Regions from separate parts of the Microbacterium sp. JAI119 genome, predicted to be linked through region 2. Evidence: predicted binding sites of a transcription regulator. Region 2 holds the regulator's gene; the other holds the start of a gene.
What was found. The regulator LexA, encoded in region 2, represses DNA repair genes until DNA is damaged. The targets are predictions, from matches to a motif close to TCGAACANNTGTTCGA.
Positions count from the first base shown of each region.

Region 1: the regulator LexA is predicted to act here: its motif matches at 2,645-2,660, upstream of recA (recombinase RecA).

Region 1 is NZ_JACCCK010000001.1:1,594,632-1,601,816, reverse strand. Features, by position in the region: gene miaB (tRNA (N6-isopentenyl adenosine(37)-C2)-methylthiotransferase MiaB) at 1-468, opposite strand, end outside; gene HDC31_RS20210 (regulatory protein RecX) at 518-967, opposite strand; gene recA (recombinase RecA) at 1,399-2,448, opposite strand; gene HDC31_RS07710 (DUF3046 domain-containing protein) at 2,715-2,939, opposite strand; gene HDC31_RS07705 (helix-turn-helix domain-containing protein) at 2,958-3,266, opposite strand; gene HDC31_RS07700 (CinA family protein) at 3,408-3,893, opposite strand; gene pgsA (CDP-diacylglycerol--glycerol-3-phosphate 3-phosphatidyltransferase) at 3,890-4,465, opposite strand; gene HDC31_RS07690 (DNA translocase FtsK) at 4,465-7,185, opposite strand, start outside.
Region 2 is NZ_JACCCK010000002.1:33,479-40,663, reverse strand. Features, by position in the region: gene HDC31_RS11025 (prolyl oligopeptidase family serine peptidase) at 1-1,734, opposite strand, end outside; gene lexA (transcriptional repressor LexA) at 1,862-2,548, opposite strand; gene HDC31_RS11015 (LysM peptidoglycan-binding domain-containing protein) at 2,839-3,207, shown strand; gene HDC31_RS11010 (histidinol-phosphate transaminase) at 3,290-4,375, shown strand; gene hisB (imidazoleglycerol-phosphate dehydratase HisB) at 4,372-4,989, shown strand; gene hisH (imidazole glycerol phosphate synthase subunit HisH) at 4,986-5,621, shown strand; gene priA (bifunctional 1-(5-phosphoribosyl)-5-((5-phosphoribosylamino)methylideneamino)imidazole-4-carboxamide isomerase/phosphoribosylanthranilate isomerase PriA) at 5,725-6,471, shown strand; gene HDC31_RS10990 (SseB family protein) at 6,455-7,185, shown strand, end outside.

The DNA of each region.
Region 1 (7,185 bases), on a different contig from region 2:
GAACACTTCGAGCGACTCGAGGATCTCGAGTTCGGCATCCCCGTTGTGGCGGGCGCGCTCGAGCAGCCCCGGAAGGGAACCCATGTTGTGGGTGCCGAAGACGACATCGACCCACGGCGCCTTGTCGAGCACAGCCTGCTTGTCCATCTGTGCGAGGCAGCCGCCGACGGCGATCTGCATCCCGTCTTTGCGGCGCTTGACCGACGCGAGATGGCCGAGTGTGCCGTAGAGCTTGCCTGCGGCGTTGTCGCGGACCGCGCAGGTGTTGATGATCACCACATCGGCTTCCGCACCGTCGACTGCCCTGACGTAACCTGCGCTCTCCAACGAGCCCGAGAGGCGCTCCGAGTCGTGCACGTTCATCTGGCACCCGAAGGTGCGTACTTCATACGATCGCTGTCGTCCGTCGACGTCGACGGCTGCCGACGACGCGCCGATGATCGTCGGTTCGCTGCGCGGGATAGTCATGATCACCCCATTGTACGAGCCGTTTCCGTGCGGAAGCGGCGCTCACTGCTCAGTCGGAATCGACGAACCGCACCCCTGAGGTCGCTCCGCCGAACGAAGCCTCGCGCAGCGCGACCTTCGCCGCCTTCATGGCGACCGCTCCGTTGTAGCCACGACGAGAAAGCTGTCCCACCAGACGACGGAGCGCCGCGTCGGGGTCGAGTCGAGTCATCGACCGCGCCTTGGTGCGGGCGAACTCCAGCGCGCGTTCGTCGTCGTCGTCCGGAAGCTCTTCGAGCGCGCTATCGATGACCTCACGCGGAATCCCCCGCTGAGCGAGCGCGCGAGACAGAGCGACTCTCCCCTGCCCCTTTCGATCCACTCCCGACCTCACGAGGACGCCGGCCAGGGCCGCATCATCGAGGTAACCACGACGGCAGAAGTCCTCGATCACATCGCTGATCGCACTGCCATCGAGGCCCGCACCACGCAGCACCTGCCGGGCTTCAGAGATCGACAACGACCGGGCTCGCAGCTTTCGCAGGAGCGACTCCTCGGCCGCGACCCGGATCTCATCGTGTGACGCCTCTTGCTGGGTCGCGCCGTCTCCTTCCGTCGCGTCGAGCGCGCGGAGCCTGGGAGCCGACCGCGAGGGATGAGAGCTCCTGGCGCCGGAGGGATCCCTGCGCCCGCGCGCCGGATGGCGCTCACTCGGGGTTCCCGTGTGAGCTGCATCGTCGGCTGTGTCGATGGAAGCAGGGTCGCCTGGAGGAGAGTCCCAGGTCGTACGCCAGACCGCATCCCCGTCGCCTCGCGATGATGGCAGTGTCGCTGATTCGCCGTACTTCGTGACCGGCGTGGAAGGCGTCGCTCCTGGTTTCTTCGCTGTTCCGCCGAAGAGGGGGATGATGGGGGCGATCCGGTCAGGATCGCCCCCACGCGAGTCGTTCATCAGGCCGGACGACGCTCTGCGAGCTCATCGGCAGCGGCCGGGGCAGCGGACGGCCCGCCGATACCGAGCTTCTGCTTGATCTGCGTCTCGATAGCCAGAGCGATGTCGGGGTTGTTGAGCAGGAACGTGCGTGCGTTCTCCTTGCCCTGACCCAGCTGATCACCGTCATAGGTGTACCAGGAACCCGACTTCTTCACGATGGCGTGTTCGACGCCGAAGTCGATCAGGCTGCCTTCGCGGGAGATGCCGACGCCGTAGAGGATGTCGAACTCCGCCTGCTTGAACGGCGGCGCCATCTTGTTCTTCACGACCTTGACCCTGGTGCGGTTTCCGACGGCATCGGTTCCGTCCTTCAGCGTCTCGATACGACGGATGTCCATGCGGACCGAGGCGTAGAACTTCAGCGCCTTACCGCCGGCGGTGGTCTCGGGGGAACCGAAGAAGACGCCGATCTTCTCACGCAGCTGGTTGATGAAGATCATGGTGGTGTTGGTCTGGTTCAGACCACCGGTGAGCTTACGAAGGGCCTGCGACATGAGTCGCGCCTGCAGACCCACGTGCGAGTCGCCCATCTCGCCCTCGATCTCGGCACGAGGCACGAGCGCCGCGACGGAGTCGATGACGATGAGGTCGATGGCTCCGGAGCGCACCAGCATGTCGGCGATCTCGAGCGCCTGCTCACCGGTGTCGGGCTGCGACACCAGGAGAGCATCGATGTCGACGCCCAGCTTCGCGGCATAGTCGGGGTCGAGCGCGTGCTCGGCATCGATGAACGCCGCGATTCCCCCGGCCCGCTGAGCGTTGGCGATCGCGTGCAGCGTGAGAGTCGTCTTACCCGAGGACTCCGGTCCGTAGATCTCTACGATTCGGCCACGCGGCAGTCCTCCCACGCCGAGGGCGACGTCGAGGGCGATGGAGCCGGTCGGGATGACGGCCACAGGGGCACGCTCATCGCTGCCCAGCCGCATGACCGAGCCCTTTCCGAACTGGCGGTCGATCTGAGCGAGGGCGGTCTCGAGGGACTTCTCGCGGTCGGCGGGTGATGGCATAATGTGCTCCTTCTGCGCGCGTGATGCCGCCTGTAGGCTGTCGCGGCTCTTCCGGTTGGGAGAAACTCTCCGACAAGGCGTAATGGCTCTTCGGCTTGTTTCCACCGTAGGAGGGACCACCGACATCGGTGCGACGATCTCACATACAGTGCAGAACAAACGCTCTGGACCACTTGTGCAGAAGACTACGCCCGCTTCGAACGGATCTTCGACGACACGCCGCAAATGGGTGTCGTGTTCCGTAGAGGGCGGACGAGGAACGTCGGTCAGCGCCGCCGCGGCTCCTGCCGTCCGACTCCGTGGCGCCTGTCCTCGGGAACGTCCATCTCCGCGCACAGCGCCAGCCAGATGTCTCGCGGCGGCGTGCCGTCGGCGAGAGCTTCGAGAGCGGTACGCCCACCTACGGCACTCAGGCCGAGGTCGTTGACCAGAGAGGAAGCCCTCAGCCCGAACTCGGTCTCGACGGCGCGAAGGAACTCGCTACGACGCATCACCACCCCATTCGGGGGTCAGTGCAGCGAGAGCTGAGGCTCGACCGACGCCACGAGGTCGTCGGGAACGACGTCAGGGAAGACCTGAATGCCCTCGAGCACCGAAATGCGGTCACCGACTTCGCGCATGATCGTCGAGATGGGGACGTCGAGAGCGTCTGCGACCGAGGCGAGGATCTCGCTCGAAGCCTCTTTCTGACCGCGCTCCACCTCGCTGAGGTAGCCGAGTGCGACCGATGCCTTGCTGGCGACCTGCCGGAGCGTACGCCCCTTCTGCAGGCGGAAGTCCCTCAGCACATCGCCGATTTCCTGTCGTACAAGAATCATCGGAACCTCCTCCCCATGTGTTCGCTCGAGGTCTCCCCCGATGAGACAGCCAGTCTAGTACCCCTGGCGTGCACAGAATCTACTCCTGCACTCTGTGGTTTACGTGTGAGCACATCAGAGACAACCAGCCGCAGGGCTCTGCTATTCCGAGAGCAGGGCGAGCATCTCCTGGAGTGCCGCGTCCACCGTCTGCGCCCGGATCGATTCCCGGTCGCCGACGAAGAGAAAGGCCCTGGTCCGCGATGCCGCGGGGGTGACGACGCCGATGTGCACCGTGCCGACGGGCTGCCCGTCCGGAGACACCGGTCCGGCGATCCCGGTCGTGGACACCCCCACATCGGCAGCCTCGCCGTCGACGCCGACGACGCGTCTGACGCCGTCTGCCATCTCCAGTGCGACCTGCGGATGCACCGGCCCGTATCTCGACAGCAGGCCCTCATCCACGCCCAGCACGGACGACTTGACCGGCGTGGCATATGCCACGACGCCTCCGAGCAGCACGGCTGACGCTCCGGGAACCGCGACGAGATCGGCGCACAGGGCGCCCCCGGTCAGGGATTCGGCCACGCCGAGCTTCCATCCTCGTCGGCCCAGCGCAGCGAGGACCTCGGCTGCCGCCTGACTCATGACTTCCGGCGCGACCCGCGTACCTGCGCCACGACGTAGTCGATGCCGCTCGCCACCGTGAGGACCAGGACGATGAGCATGATGATGAACGTGATCAATGTCCAGGCGTCGAGACCGATGACGTAGTGCAGCGGGAGGAGTGCCCACCCGAGCGCCACCCCTTGGAACGCGGTCTTGATCTTGCCCATCCAGGCCGCGGCCACGACGTGTTCGCTGGCCACCATGAGCCGATGGATCGTGATGCCCCATTCGCGCACGAGGATGATCGCGACGATCCACCAGTTGACCTCGCCCAGAATCGCGAGCCCGATGAAGCCGGCACCGGTGAGCATCTTGTCGGCGATCGGATCCCAGAGCTTGCCGAAATCACTGACGATGTCGTACTTGCGGGCGAGGTACCCGTCGACCCAGTCCGTCGAGATCCCGACGATGAAGATGACTCCGGCCGCCCAGCGGAGACCCGGGTCCGAGAACCCATAGGTGCCACCCAGCAGGAGCAGGACGAAGAAGACGACGGCCAGCGGGATGCGCGCGACCGTGATGGCGTTGGGGAGCTGCCGTGGGATAGCCATCAGTCGCGTCCCGTCAAGCCCCAGGCATCTTCGTCGCCCTCAGCTTCCACCTCGGGAAGACCCTCGTACTGAGCCGCGATCGGGTCATGCGTCTGCGGGAGCGGCGGGACGGGCGGAACCGCAGGCGCAGCCGATGCCGATGTCGGTGCCGGAACGTCGTCTCCGCGCAACTTGGCCATCACCTGCGGGAGCTGCTCGGCGGTCGCCAGCACGTCTCGCGCCTTCGACCCCTCGGAGGGGCCGACGATCTCGCGCGACTCGAGCAGATCCATGAGACGACCTGCCTTCGCGAACCCGACGCGGAGCTTGCGCTGGAGCATCGACGTCGATCCGAACTGCGAGGAGACGATGAGCTCGGCGGCTGCGAGCAGCAGCTCCAGGTCATCCCCGATGTCCTCGTCGACTTCCTTCTTCTTCGTCGGCTCCATCGCCTCCTGCACATCCGGACGGTAGTCCGGACGTGCCTGACGGGTGACGTGCTTGACGACCGCGTCGATCTCCTTCTCATCGACCCACGCGCCCTGGAGGCGGAACGGCTTCGATGAGCCCATCGGCGAGAACAGGGCGTCACCTTGACCGATGAGCTTGTCGGCACCGGGGCTGTCGAGGATGACCCGGCTGTCCGTGACGCTCGTCACGGCGAAGGCGAGTCGTGACGGGACGTTGGCCTTGATCAGGCCCGTCACGACGTCGACGCTCGGGCGCTGAGTCGCTAGCACGAGATGGATGCCGGAGGCACGTGCGAGCTGCGTGATGCGGACGATCGAGTCCTCGACGTCGCGAGGGGCGACCATCATGAGGTCGGCGAGCTCATCGACGACCACCAGAAGGTACGGGTACGGCTTCAGGACACGCTCGCTGCCCACCGGGAGCTCGACCTCGCCCGCGCGGACAGCCCGGTTGAAGTCGTCGATGTGCCGGAAACCGAACGACGCGAGATCGTCGTACCGCATGTCCATCTCCTTCACGACCCACTGCAGCGCCTCCGCCGCCTTCTTCGGGTTCGTGATGATGGGCGTGATCAGATGCGGGACACCGGCGTAGCTGGTCAGCTCGACACGCTTCGGGTCGATCAGCACCATGCGCACGTCGGACGGGCGGGCACGCATCAGCAGACTCGTGATCATGGAGTTCACGAAGCTCGACTTACCCGAACCGGTGGAGCCGGCCACGAGGAGGTGCGGCATCTTCGCGAGGTTCGCGATGACGATGTTGCCGCCGACGTCTTTGCCAACGCCGATGGTCATCGGGTGCGTGCTCTTCTGCGCAGCGGGCGAGCGCAGCACATCGCCGAGAGCCACCATCTCCTTGTCGGCGTTCGGGATCTCGATGCCGATCGCGCTCTTGCCCGGGATCGGCGAGAGGATGCGCACGTCGTTCGAGGCCACGGCGTAGGCGAAGTTGTTACTCAGCTGCAGGATCTTCTCGACCTTGACGCCGTGGCCCACCTCGACCTCGTACTGCGTGACCGTCGGTCCACGGGAGAAGCCGGTCACCTTGGCATCGACCTTGAACTGCGACAGCACGCTGGTGATCTGCTCGATCACCTTGTCGGTCGCCTCTGAGCGCATGACGGGCGGCGGGCCTTCGACCAGGAGTCCGGGAGACGGGAGGATGTATGGCGTGACGGGGGCCTGCGGGCCGCGGTCGCCCGGACCATCGGTGCCGAACCCGTCGAGACCGGGTAGTTCCGGCACCTCTCCTGTCTCGGAGGAGTCATCAAGCAGGGCCGTGGTCTGCTGCTCGGCGAGCGAGTCGGCGACCGACCTGACCTCGGACAGCACCTCGGTGGCCGCGTCGTAAGGATTCTCGACGACCACTGCCTGGTCGTACGCAGGCGTGGGATCGGAGGTGGTCAGGAGCGCGGTGATGTCGTCGGAATCGAGTGTGCCCTCATCCGGGTCCTCTTCGCGGCCGGTCTTGTTCCGGCGCCACCACGGCAGTACGTCGGGGTCATCGGTCTTGTCCGCATCGTCGATCGCTGCGGCGTCCTTCGCCGGCTTCTCCGGTCGCTCCGCGTCGAACATCCAGGCGTAGAGGTCCCCGAGGCGCGAACCGATGCGATTCGGCGGTGTCTTGGTGAGGATCAGGATGCTGAGTGCCACGAGCAGCGACAGCACGATGTACGCCGGGATGTCGGTGAGGTACGTCAGCGGCTGCCCCACCAGCCAGCCCAGCAGACCGCCCGACTCGCTGAGCGCAGGCATCCCCTGGTTCGGATGCGGGCGAGGCCCTGCGACATGGAAGATCCCCGCGAGGGCGAGGACGAACATGCCGAAGCCGATGCCGATACGACCGTTGTCGTGGACGGAGGACGGGTGCCGGAACAGCCATCCGGCGAGCAGGAGGAGCAGCACGGGCATGATGAAGGCCACGCGTCCGACGAAGAGACCCACCGAGTAGGCACTGATGTTCGCTGCGACCTCGTTGCCGATGAAGAACCACTCGTTGACCGCACCGAGCACGGCGAGGAGCACGAGGAAGAACGGGAAGCCGTCGCGACGGTCGTCCTTCTCGAGGGTCTCAGGGCCGAACGCGCGGAAGAGTCCTCCGACCCCGTGCGCCAGCCCGACCCAGGCACGGACGGCGACGGGAGGCTTGTCGGCCTCGTCGATGTACTTCTTGGGAGCGGGTTGGGCCTTGCGAGCGGGCGTGGCCTTGGGAGCCGTCTGCCGCTTGGGGCGCGACGGTGCGCTCGTCGACGCGCGCTCTGTCTTCGT
Region 2 (7,185 bases):
GTCTCGGATCGCCTCGGACTGCGAGGGCGGAACCACGCGATCCTCGCCGCCCTGCAGCAGCAGCACGGGCGCGTCGATCCGGTCGGCGTGCGTGAGCGGTGAACGCTCCACGTACAGGTGCTCGTGCTCGGGGAGGGGGCCGACCAGACCGTCGATGTACGACGCCTCGAAATCGTGGGTCTCCGCGACGAGCATGCGCAGATCGGCGACCCCGTAGCGGCTGATCCCGGCAGCGAAGGCTCCGCCCCGCACCAGCGTCGACAGCACGGTCCAGCCGCCGGCCGACCCGCCGCGGATCGCGATCCGGTCGGGGTCGGCCAGGCCCGCGTCCGCCAGACCGCGGGCCGCGGCGATCACGTCGTCGACATCGACGATGCCCCACTGGCCGTCGAGACGTTCACGGTACGAGCGGCCGTACCCCGTGGAACCTCCGTAGTTCACGTCGAGCACGCCGATGCCGCGGCTCGTGTAGAACGCGATCGCCTCGGACGCCGCCCCGGTGACGTGCGCCGTCGGCCCCCCGTGCACGAGGACGATGTAGGGCGGGAGCTCGTGATCGGGAGCCGTCGCGTGCGGGTTCGCCGGCGGGTACGCGAACGCGTGCACCTCTCCGTGCGGGCCCTGGATCTCGATCGGCATCGCAGCGGGCATCCACTGCGGATCGACCGGTTCGCCGCCGCGCACCGCCACGGTGGCACCCGATACGACGTCGACGCACCACAGCCCGGCGTTCGCACGCGAACCGTTGCCGGAGAGGAGCACGCGGGTGCCGTCGACATCGTCGACGCTCACATGGCCGTCTCCGGGGAACGAGATGACGTCGACGCGGTCGTCGGCAGCATCGTCGGTATCGATCACCACGACCTCGTCGCGCCCGTTCGTCCGGACGGCGACGACGCGGCCGTCGTCGAGCAGCTGATACCAGCGGTTGCCGAGGACCCAGAGTCCATAGCCCGTGTCGGCGTCCGAGGGTGAGACCTGCCGTGCGGTGCCGACCGGGACCACACCGTCCAGGGAGATGCGCTGCAGGGCCCAGCGCCCACCCGGATCATCGGCGAAGAGCAGCTCCGAGTCGCTCAGCCACTCCGGCTGCAGCGCCGCCCGTGAGGGGATCGTGCGCGGAGTGTCCTCACCGACCTCGGCGACCTGCACGTGCGCGTCCTCCCACGGCATGCGGCCCCTGTCCCACGCGACCCACGCGGCGCGGGTGCCGTCGGGGGAGAGCGCGGGGTGGGCGAAGAAGCCATCGCCCTGCACGATCACCGTGATCGCGGACGCATCCTCGGCTGCGGAGCCGTCGAGCGGGATCTCGACGATCGCTCGGAGATGCGGCGTGCGGGAGAGGTCTTCGCGCACGGCCAGCAGTCGACCGGACTGCACACGCAGGCCGCCGTGGGAGGGCCCGGGAGGGGTGAGAGCAACGGGCTCGCCTCCCACGCTCAGACGATGAACCCGCTGGTCGTTCGCGTCGACGAAGTAGAGCGTGCCGTGCTCGTCCGCCGTCCACGCACCCCCGCCGTACTCGTGCACACGTGAGCGTGCGCTCCAGGGGGAGGGGAGGATCTCGGCTCCGGAGGAGCTCCGCACCGTCACGCGGCCCTTCTGGGCCGGCACCGACTCGCCCCACCAGATCTCCGAGCCGACGAAACGGGCGCCGTCGATGCGCGGTGAAGACGCGGCGACCGAGGCGGCGGAGAACGGGGATGACCAGGAACCGTAAGGGGACGACGACATGTCTCGAGCCTATGCGGCGTCGCACCGCGTGTGCGGCCACGCCGTGGGCCCGACCACTGTGGAAGCGCGCGAAGGGAAGACGGTCACCGACACGACCAGGCCCGATCCGCGCTGACCGGATCGAGGGTCAGACGGCGCGGAGCACCGCCACGACCTTGCCGAGGACGACGGACTCGTCGCCGAGGATGGGTTCGAATGCCGAGTTGCGGGGGAGGAGCCAGGTGTGGCCGTCCCGGCGGCGCAGCACCTTGACCGTCGCCTCGCCATCGAGCATCGCCGCGACGATCTCGCCGTTCTCCGCGCTGTTCTGGGAGCGGACCACGACCCAGTCGCCGTCGCAGATGGCGGCGTCGATCATCGACTCGCCGGAGACCTTGAGCATGAACAGGTCGCCCTTGCCCACCAACTGGCGGGGGAGCGGGAAGATCTCCTCGACCTGCTGATCCGCGGTGATCGGCACGCCGGCGGCGATCCGTCCCACCAGGGGGACGAGCGCGGCGTCGCCTACGGGAGTCGCGACGTCGGCCGGGTTCTCGGTGCTGGCGCCCGGCAGATCGATGAGCACCTCCATCGCCCTGGTCTTCCCCGGGTCGCGGCGCAGGTAGCCACTCAGCTCGAGCTGTCCGAGCTGATGGGTGACGCTGGAGAGGGACTTGAGACCGACGGCGTCTCCGATCTCGCGCATGCTCGGCGGATAGCCGTGGTTCGCGATCGAGTTCTGGATGACCTCGAGGATCGCCATCTGCTTCGGGCTGAGGCTCTTCCGGCGGCGCGTGCGCGGTGCCTCCGACTCGGCGGCAGAGTTCTCGCTCATGGTGCTCCTTCAGTGCGTGATCCGACGTCCCTCTTCGAATGTCGGAGGCCCGTGGTGGGGTGTCCTTATCGAAACCGTATCCGAGAATCGGGCCGATCTGGAAGATCTGTTCGAGCGTGTCGGCCTCTTTCCCCGGTGTGGTTTCGAAGAATACTTGACAGATGTTCGAACTCGAAGATATCTTCGGTACGTAGCTTCGCATTCCCGGCTCCCGGCCGAGTCGTGAATGCGAACGCTACGCCAACTTCCCCGGCAGCCTCACCGCTCCGGGACAGGCTAAGGAGCACCACATGAGCAGCATCGGCTTCAGCACCGCAGCAGTCATCCCGGCATCGCCCCGTCCTTCGACGAGACTCCGGCTGACGACGCGCGGTCGCGCTGTACTGCTCGCCCTGGCGTCGGTGCCCCTCGCCGCCGGCATCGCGTTCGCGGCGCTCAGCGGCGGCAGCGCGGTCGCGTCGGGTGCCGACACCGCATCCGTCGGCGTCGAGACCGTCACCGTCATGCCCGGTGACACGCTCTGGTCCATCGCCACCGGCGTCGCGCCCGACGCCGACCCGCGCGATGTGATCGGCGACATCAGCCGGATGAACCTGTTGCGCGGCGGGGAGCTGCAGATCGGGCAGACTCTGGCGATCCCGGCTCAGTACGCGCGCTGATCCGGCGGAGGGCTCAGACGAGGAGTTCCTGGGGCGGGCGACTTTGCGTCATCAACCTCAAGCGCCGCATAGCATGGGAAGGGTGACCCTCTCCCTCAACGATCTCCCGCTACGTGACGATCTCCGCGGATTGAAGCCATACGGTGCTCCACAGGCGCCGCTTCCCATCGCGCTCAACGTGAATGAGAACACGCATCCGATCCCCGATGCGGTGGCGAGCGACATCCTCGATGACATCGCCGTCGCGATCCGTGATGTCAACCGCTACCCGGATCGTGAGTTCACCACGCTTCGCGAGTCTTTCGCGGAGTACCTGGGCCACGGTCTCGTCCCCGAGCAGATCTGGGCGGGCAACGGGTCCAATGAGGTGCTCCAGCACATCCTGCAGGCCTTCGGAGGCCCTGGTCGCACGGCTTTCGGGTTCGCGCCGACCTATTCGATGTACCCGCTCATCGCGCAGGGCACCGGTGCGCGGTGGATCGCCGGTACGCGTCAGCCCGACTACACCATCACTCCGGAGGAGGCGGCCGAGCAGGTGCGGGCCGCCGAGCCGGACGTGGTCATCCTCTGCTCTCCCAACAACCCCACCGGCACGCCGCTCGGACTCGACGTCATCGAAGCGGTGTATGAGGCTGCCAGGGGCATAGTGATCGTCGACGAGGCCTACCAGGAGTTCGCGCCGCATGACGCGGTCTCCGCACTGACGCTGCTCGAGGGGCGGCCGCGTCTGGCCGTCTCGCGCACGATGAGCAAGGCCTTCGCGTTCGCCGGAGCCCGTGTCGGGTATCTCGCGGCCGACCCGGCGTTCATCGACGCGCTGCGGTTGGTGCGTCTGCCGTACCACCTGAGCGCACTCACCCAGGCGGCGGCCATCGCGGCGCTGCGCAATGCCGACGTCATGCTCGGCATGGTCGAGGAGATCGTCGAGCAGCGCGACCGCATCACGGCGACTCTCGAGGCGCTGGGTTACCAGCCGCACGAATCCTGGTCGAACTTCGTGCTGTTCGGTGGAGTCTCCGACCCGAAGGCCACCTGGCAGCAGCTGTACGACCAGGGGGTGCTGGTACGCGATGTCGGCATCCCAGGACACCTGAGGGTGAGCGCGGGCACCGAGGCCGAGACCACCGCGTTCCTTGATGCTCTTGCCTCGATAGGATCGGCTTCATGAGCACTTCCGCACCGACCCCGCGCACCGCGAGCCGTGTGCGCCGCACGTCGGAGTCCACCGTCGAGCTCGAGCTGAACCTCGACGGGACCGGCGTCAGCCACATCGACACCTCGGTGCCCTTCTTCGACCACATGCTCACGGCGTTCGCGAAGCACTCGCTGACCGACCTCACCGTGCGCGCCTCGGGTGACACCCACATCGACGCACACCACACCGTGGAAGACGTCTCAATCGTGCTCGGACAGGCGATCCTCGAAGCCCTCGGCGACAAGTCCGGCATCTCCCGGTACGGAGACGCCCTCGTCCCCCTCGACGAGGCGCTCGCGCAGGCCGTGGTCGACATCTCGGGCCGCCCGTACCTCGTGCACACGGGGGAGCCCGAGGGGTTCGAGCACCACCTGATCGGCGGACACTTCACAGGGTCGCTCGTCCGCCACTCCTTCGAAGCCATCACGTTCAATGCCGCTCTCACGGTGCACGTGCGTGTGCTCGGCGGCCGCGACCCGCACCACATCGCGGAAGCGGAGTACAAGGCGTTCGCGCGTGCGTTCCGTCAGGCGAAGGCGCTGGATCCGCTCGTCGACGGCATTCCGTCCACCAAGGGCGCGCTGTGACGTCGGCTCCTCGCGTCGCGGTGTTCGACTACGAGTCGGGCAACGTCCACTCGGCCGTCAAGGCTCTCGTGGCTGCCGGTGCCGACGCCGTGCTGACGCGCGACCGTACCACCGCCCTCGAGGCGGACGGCCTGGTCGTTCCCGGCGTCGGCGCGTTCCAGGCGGTTCGCGATGCCCTGCGTGCGCACGGAGGCGACGAGATCATCGACCGCCGTCTGGCCGGTGGCCGTCCCGTCCTCGGCATCTGCGTCGGGATGCAGGTGCTGTTCGAGCACGGCGTCGAGCGTGGGCGTGATACCGCAGGGCTCGGAGAGTGGCCCGGAGCCGTCACCGAGCTCAACGCGCCGGTGCTTCCGCACATGGGCTGGAACACCGTCGCGCCCGGTTCCGACAGCGTGCTCTTCCGCGGCATCGAGCAGGAGCGCTTCTACTTCGTGCACTCCTACGCCGCCCAGTCCTGGCAGCTCGATGTCATTCCGCCGTTCCCGGAACCCGTCCTGACCTGGACGACCTACGGCGATCCCTTCCTCGCCGCCGTGGAGAACGGCCCGCTGTCGGCGACGCAGTTCCACCCGGAGAAGTCCGGCGAAGCAGGTATCCAGCTGCTGCGCAACTGGGTCGAGAGTCTCTGACGACGCCCGCCGGCGTCACCCGTTTTGTTCCCCGCCGCCCGGCGGACTACCCTCGGTTCTCGTGCCCGCACCGGGCCGAAGAGCTTCCCGATCCAAGGACCCCATGAACGACTTCGCGCAGTCCCCCTCGCTCACGCTCCTTCCCGCGGTCGATGTCGCCGGGGGCAAGGCCGTCCGACTGACTCAGGGCGAGGCCGGAACCGAGACCAGCTATGGCGACCCGTTGGACGCCGCAGGGGAGTGGGTGTCGCAGGGCGCCTCCTGGATCCACCTGGTCGACCTCGACGCGGCCTTCGGTCGGGGCAGCAACGCGCCGATCCTGCGCAAGGTCATCAAGCAGTTCAAGGGCGTGAACATCGAGCTTTCGGGTGGTATCCGCGACGACGCGACGCTGGAGGCGGCTCTGGAGAGCGGCGCGACGCGGATCAACCTGGGCACGGCGGCGCTGGAGAATCCGGAGTGGGCTGCCGACGTGATCGGCCGTTACGGCGAGGCGATCGCCGTCGGTCTCGATGTGCGCGGAACGACGCTCGCCGCCCGCGGATGGACCAAGGAGGGCGGGGACCTCTGGGAGGTGCTCGACCGCCTCGAAGACGCCGGCTGCAGCCGCTACGTGGTCACCGACGTCACGAAGGACGGAACCCTCCGCGGTCCGAACCTCGACCTTCTCCGTGAGGTCACCTCTCGCACCCCGAAGCCGGTGGTCGCGTCAGGCGGCATCTCGAGCCTGGACGACATCGCCGCGCTCCGCGACCTCGTGCCGTTGGGCGTCGAGGGCGCGATCGTCGGCAAGGCACTCTACGCCGGCGCCTTCACGCTGGCTGAGGCACTGGATGTCGCAGGAGACTGACGCGCACGCGTGCGGCCCCGAGCCGCACAACCACGGCGATTCAGCAGGCGTCCCGTGGGAGGGGCGCAGCTTCGAGTCGAATCCGCACGCCGCGGACGACGGTTCCGCCGACCCCGCGCTGCTGGCGGCGCTGCTGCGCTTCCGCGCCGGCCAGGGCAGCCAGTCCGAGGTCGTCGACGCTTTCCGTGCCGCCCGTGTGCTGGTGCCCCTCATCGCGGAGAAGGGGGAGGAGGGGATCGCCCCCAACGGCCTCACCGTTGACAAGACGCAGGAGCTCTCCATCGTCACGGTCGCGGCTCCGGATGGTCGGCGCGTGCAGCCGGTGTTCTCGTCGGTCCAGGCGATGCAGGCGTGGGACCCGACGGCGCGACCGATCCCCGTCGAGGCTATCCGCGCGGCGCTGGCCGCCTCGTCGGAGGACACCGACCTGATCGTGCTCGACCCGACGTCCGACACCGAGTTCGTCATCCGGCGTCCTGCCGTGTGGGCGATCGCTCAGGAGCAGCGCTGGGAGCCGAGCTTCCTGTCGACCGAGGTGTTCACGGCGCTGCAGGAGAGCGTGGCCCACGAACTGGCCGTCATCGACGTGGCTGTGGCTTCCGGGGACCCCGACGCCCGTCTGCGCGGGCCCGAGCTCATCGTGGTCCTCGAGCTGGTCGACGGACTCGAACGCGAGGTGCTCGACGCCGTGCTCTCGCGTCTCGCGTCTCGCTG